2 linked regions of the Gloeothece verrucosa PCC 7822 genome follow. Each later gene encodes a partner of the first gene's protein in a complex. Links are inferred from orthologs where the notes say so. Each region holds a gene or a part of one and is shown in the gene's direction. Other genes may lie near its edges. The genes, in order: mnmG and mnmE.

Region 1 (8,383 bases):
TACACCAGTAAAGCAAGCTTTTTAGATGATGATATTATTCCCGTTTTTGGTGAGAAACCCGAAGGATGGAAATCATCAGGCAGAAGAACAAAAAGAGGATTATTCCGCACTGCTAATAATTGGTATATTAATGCTGATTGTAACGGTGCAGGGAACATTATCCGAAAAGTAGCCACGACGCTCAATTTAGATTTGAGTCGAGTGAATAGGGGCGTTTTGACTGTGCGATTCGTTGGCTAGAAATCAACCAAGACCCCTTAAAGGTCTAGGTTTGAGGGATTAGCCTTCAACGCCTTACTGTAATGGTAATGATATGCTGACAGACCTACGATTAATTGGATGGAAAAGGTACAAGTAGGAGTCTATATGCCTAAAACAGATTCAAAATTGAATACTGTGGGATGCAAGCCTTCAGAAAACCAATGGAACGATATTTCGTGGAAGAAACTGGAGAAACGAGTCTTTAAGCTTCAAAAGCGCATTTTCCAAGCTGCTAGTCGTGGTGACGTTAGAACAGTCCGAAAACTCCAAAAGACCCTTCTACGCTCTTGGTCAGCAAAAGCGTTAGCGGTAAGAAAGGTAACGCAAGATAATCAAGGCAAAAAGACAGCAGGAATAGATGGAGTAAAATCCCTTTCCCCGTCAAAACGCCTAAAACTTGTAAGCCAACTGAAATTAACCAATAAAGCTAAACCTACAAGAAGGGTTTGGATACCAAAACCAGGAAGAGACGAAAAGCGACCTTTAGGTATTCCTTGTATGTCAGATAGGGCATTACAGGCTCTAGTAAAGTTAGCTTTAGAACCTGAATGGGAATCGTATTTTGAACCTAATTCTTATGGTTTTAGACCAGGACGTAGCTGTCACGATGCTATCGGAGCAATATTTCAACAACTTATCGCTAAAGCCAAATACGTGCTAGACGCGGATATAACGAAATGCTTCGATAAAATTAACCATGAAAAACTCCTTAAAAAATTAAACACCTTCCCTACCATGCGAAGACAAATCAGAGCTTGGTTAAAAGCGGGAGTAATGGATGGAAGAAAACTCTTCCCAACTGATGAAGGCACACCACAAGGAGGTGTGGTGAGTCCCTTACTAGCCAATATCGCCCTTCACGGAATGGAAGAAATTATCATTTCATTTGCAGAAAATCCAGGCGAATTTAAAAAAGAGTTCTCCGCAAAAAATAAAAGGGACAGGAAAGGCTCTATCGCTCTAATCCGATACGCAGATGATTTTGTTCTAATCCACGAAAGCCTAGCCGTAGTGGAAAAGGGCAAAGAGATAATTGAAACATGGTTAAGTGAACTAGGACTCACATTAAAACCCGAAAAAACAAGAATCACGAATACCTTGGATAAGTATCAAGGAAACGTCGGGTTCAACTTCCTAGGGTTTAATGTAAGACAATATAAATGCGGGGTTCATAAGGATATGAAAAACTCCTATGGGAAACACCTAGGATTCACCTTAAGAATCAAACCACAAAAAGAAAAAGTCCTAAAACACTATGAGAAGCTTCGAGACATCGTAGATGCCCACAAAGCAGCACCACAAGCTGCCCTAATATCCCATCTGGAGCCAATCATAAGAGGATGGTCAAATTACTACAGCACAGTAGTAAGTAGTAAAGAAAAATCCTTACTAGACCACCTGTTATTCTTAAAACTTAAAAGTTGGGCGAAAGGAAGGCATCCAAAACAAGGGGTCAAAGAAATAATAGAAAAGTATTGGCATAAAAAGAAATTCGGAAAATGGAACTTCTGTACAATAGAAAACGGAGAACCAGAATTCCAACTCCTAAAACATTCTGAAATTCACCACAAAAAATACAAAAAGGTGAAAGGAGTAGCCAGCCCATACAATGGAGACTTAATCTACTGGAGTACGAGAAAAGGTGAACATCCCCTATTACCCGACAAGTACGCAAAACTACTTAAAAAGCAAGACGGGAAATGTAACCACTGCGGATTGTTCTTTAAAGATGGAGACAAATTCGAGATTGACCACATTATTCCCAAATCCCTAGGAGGCAAGAATAATGAGGAAAACAAACAACTACTCCATCGTCATTGTCACGATAAAAAGACTACCCTTGATGGAAGTCTCGGCAACAAATCTGACTGTAATAGTGTCAAGCCTAAATCACAATCAAATATCCTCAAATACAAATGGGTAGATGATATGTTGGTGACGCAGTTCTAATGACAAAGACCAATTAATTGAGGAGCCGTGTGGGGTGAAAGTCTCAAGCACGGTTTTGAAGACGAGTCGATGAGGCGACTCATCGGCTTAGTTTAATCGTCCCCAGAAGTTAAAATTCTGGTCAGCTAAGAAGACGTGGAGCCACGTCGATTTATAAGGGGCTGTGTGGCGAGGTTGCCTCGCCACTTTATACGCCCCGTCGCGTTGCGAAGCATCAGCTTTAGAATCCCCGTCTCTTTAGAGCGGGGAGAAGTCAAGCTAGAATAAAACATGAACTCATTGCTCCAACTACTGACCCCCTCACCCAGAAGCCTAATTATTTCTAGGTTTTTTCCTGAGTGAATGGGCAAATTTTGAATAATAAAATTGCTGACCCATGACCATCACATCCCCTGTTGAATTCCAAGACTCATTCGATGTCATCGTTGTTGGTGCCGGACATTCTGGATGTGAAGCCGCCTTGGCTACTGCGCGTTTAGGATGCCGCACCCTGATGCTCACCTTAAATCTGGATAAAATCGCTTGGCAACCCTGTAACCCGGCTGTGGGCGGTCCTGCCAAATCTCAATTAACCCATGAAGTAGATGCTTTAGGCGGGGAAATCGGGAAAATGGCAGACCGAACCTATCTACAAAAACGGATACTCAACGCTTCGAGAGGTCCGGCCGTTTGGGCATTAAGGGCACAAACCGATAAGCGGGAATACGCCGCCGTTATGAAACAAATTGTCGAAAATCAAGAAAATTTGTTCATCCGCGAAGCCATGGCCACCGATTTGGTACTGGGGAAAAATGATGAGGTGATAGGAGTTCAAACCTATTTCGGTACTTGCTTTGCCGCCAAAGCGGTTATCTTAACCACAGGAACCTTTTTAGGGGGTCGCATTTGGATAGGAGGTAAATCCATGGCCGCCGGGAGGGCCGGAGAATTCGCCGCCGTTGGGTTAACCGATACCCTCAATCAATTAGGATTTGAAACCGGACGCCTCAAAACCGGTACCCCGGCCAGGGTTGATAAACGTTCAGTGGATTATTCTAAATTAGAACCTCAGCCGCCAGATGACAAAGTTTGTTGGTTTAGCTTTGATCCGCAAGCTTGGGTAGAACGAGAACAAATGAATTGTTATCTCACTCGTACCACCGCCAAAACTCATCAACTGATTCGAGATAACTTACATTTATCTCCCATTTATGGCGGGTTCATTGATTCTAAAGGGCCTCGTTATTGTCCCTCCATCGAAGATAAAATCGTTCGCTTTGCCGATAAAGAAAGCCATCAAATCTTTATTGAACCCGAAGGAAGAGAAATTCCTGAACTCTATATCCAAGGATTTTCGACGGGATTACCGGAAAATATTCAATTAGCCATGCTGCATACCCTGCCCGGATTAGAAAACTGCGTGATGCTGCGCCCGGCTTATGCGGTGGAGTATGACTATATACCGGCAACCCAATGTTATCCCACCTTAATGACCAAAAAAATAGAAGGATTATTTTGTGCCGGACAAATTAACGGTACCACCGGCTATGAAGAAGCCGCCGCACAGGGAATTGTCGCCGGAATTAATGCGGCGCAATTGGTTAAAGGCCTACCCTTCGTGGTGTTTCCCCGAGAAGAAAGCTACATCGGAACTTTGGTTGATGATTTATGTACAAAAGACCTCAGAGAACCCTATCGAATGCTCACCAGTCGGTCAGAGTATCGCCTGATTTTGCGTTCTGATAATGCTGACCAACGGATGACTCCTTTGGGGCGAGAAATTGGTCTGATTGATGACCGCCGTTGGGACTTGTTTCAACGGAAACAGGCTAATATTATCGCCGAAAAAGAACGTCTTTATGAAAGCAGAATTAAAGAAAATGATGAGTTAGGAAAAGCCATAGCGGCTAAGACTGAACAAAAGATCAAAGGTTCGGTTACCCTAGCCGATTTATTACGTCGTCCGGGCTTCCATTACGCGGATTTAGAAACTTATGGACTGGGGAATCTGGATTTAACGACGGCTGAAAAAGAAGGGGCAGAAATTGATATTAAATACTCGGGTTATATTAAGCGGCAGCAAAATCAAATCGAGCAAGTTTCTCGTCATAGTAATCGCTCATTGCCGGCCGAGCTTGACTATATGAAAATTGACACTTTGTCAATGGAAGCTAGAGAAAAATTAACCAAAGTTAAGCCGCTAACCATTGGACAAGCATCACGGATCGGTGGGGTTAATCCGGCAGATATTAATGCCCTGCTGGTCTATTTAGAAACTCGTTTCCGTTATCAATCTATTTAAGTAAAAAAGGGTTGAGATTATGGCAGTTAGTTCTAATGAATTAGAAACCGAAATTGTCTATCCAGATAGTGATGGTAAACCAATGGCAGAAAGTGATGCGACTAGAGATTATTTGATTTATGGAGTGGAAGCATTAAGTAATTATTTTCAAAATCAAACCGATGTTTATGTCTCAGGAAACCTATTTATCTATTATAAAAAAGGCAGTCCAAGTGCGGTGATTGCCCCGGATGTATTTGTGGTCTTTGGGGTAGAAAAGAAAAAAAGAATGAGTTATAAAGCTTGGGAAGAAAATAGCCAACTTCCTCAGTTTATTTTAGAAATAACCTCAAAGACTACTCAGGAAAATGATGAATATGATAAGCCGATTAAATATGCCCAATTGGGCGTTCAAGAGTATTTTCAGTATGACCCCACCGGGGATTATTTGAAATCTCAATTAAAAGGACAAACTTTAGAGGAAGGTCGCTATCAACCTCTAGCAACTACAAGGTTAGCAGATGGAGTTTTATCAATACATTCTCAAGTGTTGGGGTTAGACTTACGGTTGTATGAGGGCGAATTACGTTTTTATGACCCTCAAACCCAAAAGAAACTTTTAAGCCCTCAAGAAATAGAACAAGCTCGCCAAGAAGCTGAACAAGCTCGCCAAGAAGCTGAACAAGCTCGCCAAAAGGCTGAACAAGCACAGCGAGATGCAATTCCTCGGTTAAAAGAGATGGGGTTAACAGTCGAACAAATAGCAACAGCATTAAATTTGCCAGTTGAAGAAGTCAGAGCATATTTTTGAGCTTTAGGAAATTTAACTGATCCTAATGGCAATATCTGTTAGAATTTATGCCAAAAACTGGGATAAAAAACTTCAGTAAGATAATGCTATGACCTCTCATCTCAATGGAAAAAAAAATATAAAACTTTCTTTCGACAAAATCCTATTTGTCATCGCTTGTACTTATTTAATGATGGTGATTTTTGGGTTAGTCAGTCAAGGCAAGCCGAAATTAGCCGGCACCGCTAACTCATCTGCTCAACCCTCAAACCCAAACCCGACTCTTTCCCCTGATGATGCTCGATTTATCGCCTATTTACAACAATCTTTAGAAATTCTCGAACGCAAGCAGCAACAACAAAAAGCTATCCATCAACCCACCTCTAACCACTCGGGTACACAACCGATAAAAGTTCCTTCTCCACCGCTTCCTTTAAATCCTTCTTCTACCACCCCAACAACTCCTCGCATCGTAGAAAAAATTTACATTCCTGTTTATCCCCAGATGCAACCAATACAACAGCCTAGCGCCGCTATCAATTCCCCTCCCGTAATCGCTCTTAAACCCTCTTCTAGTAGCCTTAGCCGCTCTCTTGTTCCCCCACCGCCACCGCCAACAGTTCCCACTCCCCCATCAATTCAACCGGTTAAACCCCCCTCGACAGTTCCAGTATTAACCCCAGGCGTTAGTCTTGTTCCACAAACTCCCCCACCCCTTTCTTCTCCTTCGAGTAATGGCGGTGGAAATCTATTAGTGGGTTTGTTAGAAGCGGGTGATAAATCTTCGGCTTTGATTACAATTGATGGTCAAACTCAACGAATTCAAGTAGGTGAGAGCATAGGAACAAGCGGCTGGACCTTAAAAGCGGTGGAAAATCAGCAAGTCATGATTACCCGCAATGGTACAGTTCGCCGTTTGGGGGTAGGACAATCTTTTTAAGCTTAAGAAAGCTCATTGACCATATCTTTCTAAGCGTTGCATTGCTAAAACTAAAGTGGCCTTGATGCGGGTAAAAGCCTGAGCTAACAAACCCACTTCATCGAGGGATTTTTGCTGAAAATCCGCGTCTAAATTGCCTGAACTAATAGCCTCAGCTACTTTTGTCATCCGTTTAAGGGGTCGTACCACCGAACGAGTCAGCCAATAATTAACTACAAAAAGCGTTACCCCTAATATAGTGAGCATAATGGCCAAGAAAATGAGCAAATTTCTGCGAGCAATGTTAAATACTTGACTAGCAGGTACATAAATCATATTTGCCCCAATGACTTTATTGAGTTGCCAATTAAAACCATTGCTGCTTCCATATCGCTCAATCATGCTTTTTGGAGCCACTTCCGGGGTGCTGTGGCACTCTAAACAACTCGCACTCGAGACAACAATCGGCTGGGCAATATAGAACATTTGCTCATCTTCACGGGAGCGAAAGCCGCTCAATTGCTGAATTTGCCGATTGTTGCTCATTTGTTTAATAATATCGGTTTCAAAATCATCGGCTCTATCCCGAAGATTGGTAGGATTAAGGGTAGCATCTTTATAAAAATAATTCTGCCATTGGGGATTGTCGCGCAATTTTTCAAAAACTTCCCAGGCGGCAAAAAAAGGAATGATTTGCGGTAAAAATTCGTTGTTTAAGCGAGCAGATAACTCTGGGGTAATTTCTTTATCGGTATAAGCACTCACAGCATTCATTGTCTTTAACAGTGCTGAAGCTTCTGCTGTTACTTGACGTTGTGCGCTTTGATTGAGGATTATTCCTATCAGGAAGCCACTGAGAAGAATGGCTCCAACAAAAAGTAATCCGAGCAAAATAGAGATCTGTTTGCTAAGATTAACTTCTCTCAAGCGGGAACGAAAAATTTCAAACATAGCCGTGTGGGTGGTTTACTAATAATCAACTCCTGGCGGTTGAACAAGTGGAGCGGCAACATTAGTCAATGGTTTTTGCTCCCCCGGGTTTGTTAGATTAAGATTAAAAAATGATATGACTACAGCCAACGCCTATAAATTAGCAAAAACAGAATTACCCAATATCCTGGAAGGAACCTTAATTTTGTGCCGCTTTTACGAGATAGCTGATGAAATTGATCTAGCCGCCGTATCCAATTGTATCGCTAAACCCACCGCCCGACGGCAGATCTCAGTTCATGCCAAACAAGCTGAAAGTATTCAAATTGCTCAACCTCCTGTACAAGCTGAATTTGGTCAAATGTCGTTTTCTCTGGGGGGGGTATTTTTAACCGGAACCCTCAGAACCAGTATCTATGATTTAGGGGCGATCGCCTTGACTTTAGAATTACCTTTATCTGATCATACTCCTTGGGACACGATTACTCATATAATTGGTTCCTTACAAGAATCGCCACAAGAATTACAAAAGCTTTTTGAAACTGCGCTAGAAGAACTGGAAAAACTCTTAACGCCTGTGCTGAAAAAAGCTCATCGCGGTTCTATTGTGGAAGATTATAGTATTCTGGTTATTCAACGTCTAGCCGCAGAAATAGCCATTCCTGAACTGGGAAAAAATCCTTATGTATGGGCGACTGTATTAGGAGAAAAACGCCTGTTAAGCCAAAGCGCCTCAAATTTGTTGACTCAGATGAGTTATTATCTCAATGATTTAGCTCTTTTAAGCTGGAATACGGCTTTACTCATCGAACCTGATCCATTAGCTGTAGCTACAGCAGTGGCTTTGATTGAATTTGCTAATGTAGAGTTATTGCTGATGCGTTCCTATGATGCGGAACTGGACGCTGAGTTACCCTTATTGTATCGTCAATTGCCCCAAGAACGCCCCCAATTTGCGATTCCTGTGGTGGGTCGTTACAGTCAATTATTGCACCAGGTACAACGCTTGGTGGCAGAATTTACAGAAGTGACTGAACGGGTTGATAATGCGCTTAAGGTCACTGATGATGTTTACTGGAATCGATTTTACAGTGCTTTACTTAATGTTTTACGGGTTGATGTCTGGCGTTCAGGAGTCGAACATAAGTTGACTTTACTGCGAGAAACCTACAGTATGTTACACAATGAGGCAGATACAGAACGAGCAACTGCGTTGGAGTGGATTATTGTTTTATTGATTTTCTTTGAGATTGTGATGGCACTGTGGAGAAAT
Region 2 (8,430 bases), 1.7 Mb from region 1 along the record:
AGCGGCTTCAAATAACAGAGGCGGCAGAAAGATCTCTAAAATCAGTTCTGGAGAAAGGTTAACCAAGTGAATGTCAACAAAAGCTAACCCTAATCCCACCATGACCAATAGTAAAGTATAAGGAAAGGAGCGAAAGGGGGTAAAAATTCTTGAGATAGTTGCTACACTCAAAGAAACAGACAGTACCACTAAAAACTGTTCTAAATTTTGTTTAATGGCTACATCAGCCATAGACTCTACACTCATTAGACTCTCTCCGAGTTAGCATTGAATAAAAAAATAAATCATCGCCCTCTAGGGAGTCTAGTTTAAAATAATTTCGTCATAATATAAAACCACACTTAAGAAAAATCAATTGTTAATATATGCGCTCCTACGTTCAAACACCTTTATCCACCGTTGACCCAAAAGACTGGCCCTTGGTTCAATTCCCTGAACCGCAACAGTTAGATAATATTAGAGCTTACTTAGATCTGATTTTACTGGCCCTAGAAGCTTTGGCCAAAATCGACTCGGATACCATTCTAAACACAGCACAGGAATTAAGTTTAGAGTCCATCTTCAGCGATCACATAGCTCTGTGGCAACTTCGCGCCGCTAACCCCTTACGTAAAAATTCAGGTGAACGGAAAAACCTCAACGTCGAAGAAGCCAGGGCATTAGTCTTGATTATTTCTCATCTGGCTAAACAACATCAAGAATTGATTCGCCGTGCCGTTTCTCTGCTAGAACAAACCGTAGCTGACAATAAAGACCCTCATCATAGCGCTTTGTTAAGCGATTATCTGGATATTTTTAGTAAGTTGTATCAAGAACGCATGGAAAACAGCGAGAATGTCTCGCCCCAACAACTGTTCTCACTCGCTTATAAACTTCTGGTTGATTTACTGTTTTATAGCGGTTTTAACGGCTATCGTCGCCTTTGGTTAGCCCTGTTAAATCAACGTTTTATGGGAGTCATGACTCATTAGTCTTGTCCTTTTCTGCTGCCGGTTTTCCCTTTCAGTTGTGAAAAATTAAAAAGATGTTATTCTCTAATTCCCTGATCCGACGCTACACACCCCCGACTTGTACCCTAGAAATTTGGGGTAGACGTTCTTGGCTATCTTTGTGGAAAACTCATAATCCCATTATTGATTTTAAGTTTAAACTCCTGTTCGATGACCCTAAAATCCTTGATGAGCAACAAGTCATTTTAGAAGGAGATCGCGGTGAACTTCAACTTCTGTGTGATCGAGTCAGCAGTTATGTACAAAATTTGCTGACCTCCTCCCCAAGCAATTTATCCTTAATTTCAGCAAAAGCGGTCATTCCCTATTATGTAGGAAATTCAACCTTAAATGTTGAGCCTCAAGAAGCCCTAGTCAACGGCACACCCGAAAAGAGTCTTCCAACAGAGTTAAAAGTAATTGACTCAAAAAGCGTGGAGGGTAGCAATCATTCGGCTTTATCCTTAACGATACTGCCTTCATTAACCCCCAAAGGCTTACTCACTCATGAACTCGACTGTAGCCTACTGATCACGAATCAGAACAAAAGCGAAGTTCTCTTGAGTATCTCTCAATTATTCGATTTAGCCAATGCTTTAGAAGAATATAGTCTAGAGGCAGAAAGTTCTCCCAATTTAGAAAAGGTCAAACCGACTAAAAAAATTGTTATTTGGGCCATAACCGCGCTAGTAGCCCTCGTAGCAGTGGGTATTCCAACGGTAGGAATCAAATGGTATCGTTCCCTATCCCAAGAAACGGCTCTTGATGAGCCTTCCCCCTCATCGGGTCAATCTACCATTAAAGATATTTTACCTCCTGTTCCTTTACCCCCTTCTAATACCTCTGTTCCCTCCCCCATCTTAGCCCCATCTTTAGCACAACAAAAAAAATTACCCCCACCCCCCGGAGTCGGACAAGCTACCCCACCGTCTCGTAACCCCTCTATTGCTTTAGTCACCCCTCCAAAAAATGTTCTGCCTCCGACACCGGTAGTCCCCTCTGCCCCCCAGAGAAACACCATCGTTTTAACCCCTAATCTTCCTGCCACTCCTTCTTCTTCTAGTGCCGCTAGTGGGGCACAAGTGCGCGATCCCAGTGCGGAACTCGTTCGGTCCCCCAGTCTATCGACTTTACCCACTCCCCCAAGACCTAACTCCATCCCCACCCTATCTAATACTCCCACTCAAAGTGCTAATACGGCTTACTCGATGCCCTATAGCACGGCCGTTCCCACGCTGCCGAAATTACCCAATCTACCCTCACAAACCGCGACCCTACCTTCTCAACAATCTCAGTCTCAGTTGGCGGCTAATTTGCCTCACAATCAAAACAACGCCGCTTTATTGGATACTATTCCTCAAGTGACAGAGGTTAGAGAATATTTTCAACAGCGATGGCAACCTCCAGCAAATTTAAAACATACCTTGGAATATCGTTTAGTTTTAAATTCAGATGGCTCTATCGGGCGTATTATTCCGCTAGGTAGAACGGCGAATATTTATCTAGATCGTACCTATATGCCCTTATTGAATGAACCCTTTGTCTCTCCTCCTCCTGAGAGCGTAAAAAACCCCCAAATCCGTCTCGTTTTAAGTCCTGATAAAACGGTGAAAACCTTTTTAGAAGATAATCAGGAGCCGCTAGAGGCGCAAAACCCTTCCCCTGTACAATAGTCATGAATCATTCCTCAGCTATCACGCTTAACGGTTAACTCTTGTTCATGCTACTTTGTACTAGCCTTGAGAATGTTTACCCAAAGCCTTAAACTAGAGGTCTGCATTATGTATTGAAGTTGACATTTAGGGTTAGATTGTGCGAAAAATTATTATTGCCGGTAACTGGAAAATGTACAAGACTCAAGCAGAAGCTTTAGAGTTTGTGCAAACATTTAAATCCAAAGTAGACAATACAAACGAATCTAGAGAAATTGTCCTCTGTGCCCCGTTTACAACTTTAGGAGCCATGTCTAAAAATTTACATGGGAGCCGCATTAGGTTAGGGGCACAAAATATCCACTGGGAAGATGCCGGTGCTTATACAGGTGAAATTGCAGGACCTATGCTTACCGAAATCGGGGTTAATTACGTGATTATTGGTCACAGCGAACGCCGCCAGTATTTCGGAGAAACCGATGAAACTGTCAATTTACGACTCCTTGCCGCTCAAAAACATGGCTTGATTCCTATTCTGTGCGTCGGGGAATCTAAATCACAACGAGATGCCGGTGAAACCGAAAAGATTATCATTAATCAATTAAAACGAGATTTGGTAGATGTAGATCAAAATAATCTCGTGATTGCTTATGAACCTATCTGGGCCATTGGAACCGGTGACACTTGTGAATCCACTGAAGCTAACCGAGTGATTGGTTTAATTCGAGAGCAGTTGACCAATAAAAATGTTCCGATTCAGTATGGCGGCTCCGTTAAACCCAATAATATTGATGAAATTATGAAACAATCGGAAATAGATGGGGCTTTAGTCGGGGGAGCTAGTTTAGATCCGGCAGATTTTGCTAGTATTGTTAATTATCAATAGTTAATGGTCATTATCATTCGCTGAATCTTCTCCTATACCCCACGCCGTATCCTTACTTAAAAACCGACCAGGAATCGACGTGAGACAGTACCCCAGTGGCGAATTATTTCGCCACCCACCCCTCATGAATTGTGGCAGGCACAACAACAGTAACAGTGTAAAAAGATCTGTCTAAATTTAATCATAAATGTCTATCATTCCCGGAGAAACCATTGCCGCTATCGCTACTGCTATTGTCCCCCAACAGGGCAGTATTGGGATTGTACGCTTATCGGGGACTCTTGCCTTAGCCATTGCCCGTACTGTATTTTATGCTCCCGGCAAACAAGCTTGGGAAACTCACCGCATTCTTTACGGCTATATCCGCCATCCTCAAAGCGGACAACTGATAGACGAAGCGTTATTATTATTGATGCTTGCTCCCCGTTCCTATACTAAAGAAGATGTGATCGAATTTCACTGTCATGGGGGCATTATTCCCGTTCAACAAGTTCTACAATTATGTTTAGAAAATGGGGCAAGATTGGCTCAACCAGGCGAATTTACCCTGCGGGCTTTTCTCAATGGACGACTTGATTTAACTCAAGCGGAAAGTGTTGCAGAATTAGTTAATTCTCAGTCTGTACAAGCTTCTCAAATTGCCCTAGCTGGGTTACAAGGAAAACTCGCTCATCCTATCCGTCAACTGCGTTCGAATTGTTTAGATATTTTGGCTGAGGTAGAAGCGAGGATCGATTTTGAGGAAGATTTACCGCCTTTAAATGAAGATGAAATTAAACAACATCTAGCGGCTGTATTAATTGAAGTTAACCAGATTTTAGCTACTGCTGATCGAGGAGAATTACTCCGTAGCGGCTTAAAAGTGGCGATTGTTGGTCGTCCTAATGTGGGAAAATCAAGTTTATTAAATGCTTGGAGTCGCAGTGATCGCGCTATTGTTACCGATTTGCCTGGAACTACTCGCGATGTAGTTGAATCTCAATTGGTAGTCGGAGGAATTCCTATTCAAGTTTTAGATACAGCAGGTATACGCGAAACAGATGACCGGGTAGAAAAAATTGGGGTTGAGCGATCGCGTCATGCGGCTGAAGCGGCTGATTTAATTTTACTCACTATTGATGCTCAAACGGGATGGACTCCTGAAGATGAACAAATTTATCAACAAGTTAAACATCGTCCTCTCATTTTAGTCATTAATAAAACTGATCTTCAAGAAGCTAAATCTGTTAATTATCCCTCAGATATTACTTCTGTTGTTGAGACGGTAGCGGCTAAAAATGAGGGAATTGATCAATTAGAGAAAATTATTCTCAACAGTGTTCAAAGTGGTCATCTAACAGTGACTAATTTGGAAATTGCTATTAATCAACGACAAGCGGCAGCACTCACCCAGGCTTCACTTTCCTTGCAGCAAGTACAAGAGACGATCAACAATCAATTGCCCCTAGACTTTTGGACAATTGATTTACGCAGCGCTATCCAAGCTTTAGGCGAAATTACAGGAGAAGAAGTGACAGAATCGGTATTAGATCGCATTTTTAGCCGCTTTTGTCTCGGAAAATAGAAATTTATCGATTGAGTAATTGTACTTAAAAAACTCGCGTTTAGTTTCAGATTATCTTCATCAAATCTTTAATAAAAAAAATTGATTTTCAGAAATTATACGCTTGTGTTTAAGACCAAACTCGAGTAAGAGTTCAGAACCACTTTATCAAATCTTTAATAAAAAAAATTGAATTTCAGAAATTATACGCTTGTGCTTAAGACCAAACTCGAGTAAAGTCTTATAATCACTTAATTAAATTTTTACTATGAAAAACTAAGTTACGAAATTATACGGTTGTGTTTAAAGCTAAACTACAGTGAAAATAACAATAGACTGACTATAGATAACTCACCTAAATTAACTTAATAATTTAGCTAACTTGACATTTGAATTAATCAGATGTTTATTAAATAGTCATTTATTTATTAAATTATCCGCTTATATTGAAGCGTCTATTTTTTCTAGCTTAAAAAAAGATTCAAAACGGTATTAATAATTTCTTGGTAATAAGAAGTTTTGTATAAATAATACATAAGCCATGAAAGATAAAACATTACAACCTTTAGTATGGTTAGGTAATATATTTATTATTTCTCTGCTTTTATATATGGTTAAAAGTAGCTTAAGAATTGACATAAATCCTAATTGTCATGCGGAGGAATGGATTTTTGGCAGTTGTAAATCTCAAGCAGTAGAAAATGAAAATCGAATAAATTTGGTTGAAGATTCTCACCAATAAAGATAATCCACCAGAAAACGGCTTAAATTGCTGAGAAAATCGATAAAATAACGATGAGTGATTGATCTGTAACTGTTCACCCATCGTTTTTTAGCCTAATTTTTAGGAGCAACACGACGAATTTCTGAATAAAAAGCCGTTTGGCTAAAACCATTGGCACCTTTAATCAGACTATTGCGTAACCGTAAATTAGGAGTAGCAAACCAGACTCGTTCCTCAAAATAGGTATCGGCCTCTTCTACAATTAAGGTCAAGGCTTGATCATTACCTAAACTATAACGACCTAAGAAAGATTGAGATTTGCCTTTCTGTAACAGCTTACCTGTGAGAGGATGATCTCTATCAGGAATCCAAACAACCACTGTAGAGCCACTTTGCTTAGGTTTACCCCAGTCTACAGAATTATCCCAACTGGTTTTTAAGCCGCCTAGGGTTGAACTGGGGTCAATTTGGTAGTGTTCACACAGTTTAAGCACTTCTGGGTGATCTACAGATAAACTTTCTATGGTAATTTCCGACTTGCTATTTTCAATTTTCTTTTTTTCTAATTGATAGCTCGTGCGTAAAGCAAACCATTTATCAACCCATAAATCTAAAAACTCTTTAATCTCCATGAATTTTCCAACAATCCTTTGCCGTTAGTCTGACTCTGCCCGAATTATTTGTTTCCTTTCTTCAATTGTACGCCATGATCTAACTTGGTTAAGCCGAAGCTTCAAGACGTTGAAGAGATAGAGTCGCGGCTTGACTCACTTGAGGATGAGCATCTTTTGAAAGAAATTTGAGTGCTGAAATACTTTTTTGAGTTTTCAGATTCCCCAATGCTTCAGCTAACCGTTGTCTAATTAACCAGTCTGGGGAGTCGACAAAATTAAGGATTTTATCGACAGCATCAGTCGCTCTAATTTCTCCTAAAGCCGCGATCGCCGCTTGTTGAATTACCGCTTCTTGAGTGTTTAAAGCTTCCAACAGGACTTCTTTAGCACGAATATCCTGTAAATTTCCCAAAGACACAGCCGCACTAAAGCGTACTAACCATTCTGTATCTTCATAAAATGCCCGTACTAGCGGCTCAAAAGCTCTAGCATCCGCTAAATAACCTAATGCTCCGGCTGCATCCGCGCGAATTCCATAATCTGGATCGGTTTCTAGCAGTTTGACTAAAATCGGGTAACATTCCTCTGTCTGTTTCACGCCCAAGGCAAAAACTGCCATTGAACGCACCGGCAGCATCTCATCGTCTAAAACTTTTTTAATGAGGGGTACAGCATCCTCTGCCGGCACTTCCCGCAAAGAAGCTAGGGCTAATAGGCGATCACGCGAGTTAGGACTTTCTAGTTGAGTAGCAATTTGTTCTAAACTTAGCTGGCTCATAAATTTAAGTGCGTTTCTTAATATTTTAAAGCAAAAAATTGATTACCCAACTCCAACCTCTAGTAACATCGGAGAAAAAATCATCGCGCTTTAGATAGAGTATGATGAAAATAATCAGTTATAGCCCATTGTAAACAAAACTACTTATCAACTTATGCTATCGTTTACTAAAAATGAAAATACTACTATTGACCCAGATTGGAGTCGTGAAAAAATTTACAAATGGTGGTCTCCAGGCCGTCAACTGCTTAAGTCAATTCGCCAATATCAAAAGTGGAAAACTAAGGGCGGTGTATTGGGCAATTTAATCTCAAAATATTATGTCTTAACCCATCGTTTTTGGAGTGTTGTTAGTGGAGCAGATATTCCTCTTAATTGTCAGTTAGGAGGTGGGCTACTGCTTCTTCACCCTCAAGGGATTGTTATTCATCCAGAAGCTGTGATTGGTGTAAACTGTGCAATATTCCAGCAAGTGACTATTGTCAAAAGCGTGAAAATTGGTCATGGCGTACTAATAGGCGCTGGAGCTAAAATTTTGTCGAACGCCACTATTGGTGATTATGCTAAAGTGGGTGCTAATGCTGTTGTCTTAAACAATTCTTACATCCCACCAAAAGCCACTGCCGTTGGTATACCGGCCAGAATTATCCTCCCCTCTGACCAATCCTTTCTAGACTCGCAGTAACAATAATTTGCTCAAACCTATAGCAATACTATTTGATGTATAAATAATGACGGGAGCGTGAAAACCCACTCACTTTAGTAATGGGATGAAACGCGACCCGGCAGTTAAAACTACCGTCAATATTAAGTCGTATCATATTGAAAATTAGCTTTAATGATAATGGAATACTTCGGAAGTATTAGAAAGAATGTTTAGGGAAAAGTTTCTTAAAATGATTCTGCCTATAGATGGAAGAAGTAGTTAAGATGAATTAAGTATTGTTAAATTAATAGACAAAACCCTCTTATATGTTGTTTTCATTCCCTATTTCAGTCCGAGTAATATGGCATTAGTGTTGAGTAATAATTTTTTGAATAAGAAAGTATTCATAGATCCATCCGCTGCCTCTCAATTTTTTAACTATATTGAAGCAGAACAACAATTTATCAAACTTTTAGAAACCGAAAATTTAGACCAACTGGTATATGAAAAACCCGAACTGGTCAGCGAACTTGAAGCCGCGATTACTAATGCTTTAACCACTGCTTATAACAACCCTCTTGAGGCAGATAATACAGCC

The links.
Region 2: the proteins of mnmG (region 1) and mnmE are in contact, whole or in part, in a solved structure (PDB 9HIP), measured with the Escherichia coli proteins. The link is inferred for Gloeothece verrucosa PCC 7822 from one-to-one orthologs.

What each region holds. Positions count from the first base shown.
Region 1 is NC_014501.1:3,523,508-3,531,890, reverse strand. The notes cover bases 2,164-5,039. They hold mnmG (tRNA uridine-5-carboxymethylaminomethyl(34) synthesis enzyme MnmG), read left to right. Parts: upstream 2,164-2,587; coding sequence 2,588-4,492; downstream 4,493-5,039. Other genes in these bases: CYAN7822_RS15495 (Uma2 family endonuclease), read left to right, coding at 4,512-5,039; ltrA (group II intron reverse transcriptase/maturase), read left to right, coding at 2,164-2,211. Outside these bases: CYAN7822_RS15510 (RNA-guided endonuclease InsQ/TnpB family protein), read left to right, coding at 1-240; more of ltrA, read left to right, coding at 367-2,163; more of CYAN7822_RS15495, read left to right, coding at 5,040-5,282; CYAN7822_RS15490 (hypothetical protein), read left to right, coding at 5,371-6,201; CYAN7822_RS15485 (c-type heme family protein), read right to left, coding at 6,214-7,131; CYAN7822_RS15480 (RMD1 family protein), read left to right, coding at 7,247-8,383. UniProt on the Escherichia coli protein: NAD-binding protein involved in the addition of a carboxymethylaminomethyl (cmnm) group at the wobble position (U34) of certain tRNAs, forming tRNA-cmnm(5)s(2)U34.
Region 2 is NC_014501.1:1,839,923-1,848,352, forward strand. Bases 2,980-5,902 are described here. They hold mnmE (tRNA uridine-5-carboxymethylaminomethyl(34) synthesis GTPase MnmE), read left to right. Parts: upstream 2,980-3,714; coding sequence 3,715-5,091; downstream 5,092-5,902. Other genes in these bases: tpiA (triose-phosphate isomerase), read left to right, coding at 2,980-3,527; CYAN7822_RS08225 (hypothetical protein), read left to right, coding at 5,612-5,812. Also shown: CYAN7822_RS08200 (cation:proton antiporter), read right to left, coding at 1-246; CYAN7822_RS08205 (DUF3038 domain-containing protein), read left to right, coding at 366-971; CYAN7822_RS08210 (DUF4335 domain-containing protein), read left to right, coding at 1,025-2,662; more of tpiA, read left to right, coding at 2,802-2,979; CYAN7822_RS08230 (phycobiliprotein lyase), read right to left, coding at 5,908-6,426; CYAN7822_RS08235 (HEAT repeat domain-containing protein), read right to left, coding at 6,515-7,186; CYAN7822_RS08240 (serine O-acetyltransferase), read left to right, coding at 7,341-7,871; CYAN7822_RS08245 (iron-containing redox enzyme family protein), read left to right, coding at 8,194-8,430. UniProt on the Escherichia coli protein: Exhibits a very high intrinsic GTPase hydrolysis rate. Involved in the addition of a carboxymethylaminomethyl (cmnm) group at the wobble position (U34) of certain tRNAs, forming tRNA-cmnm(5)s(2)U34.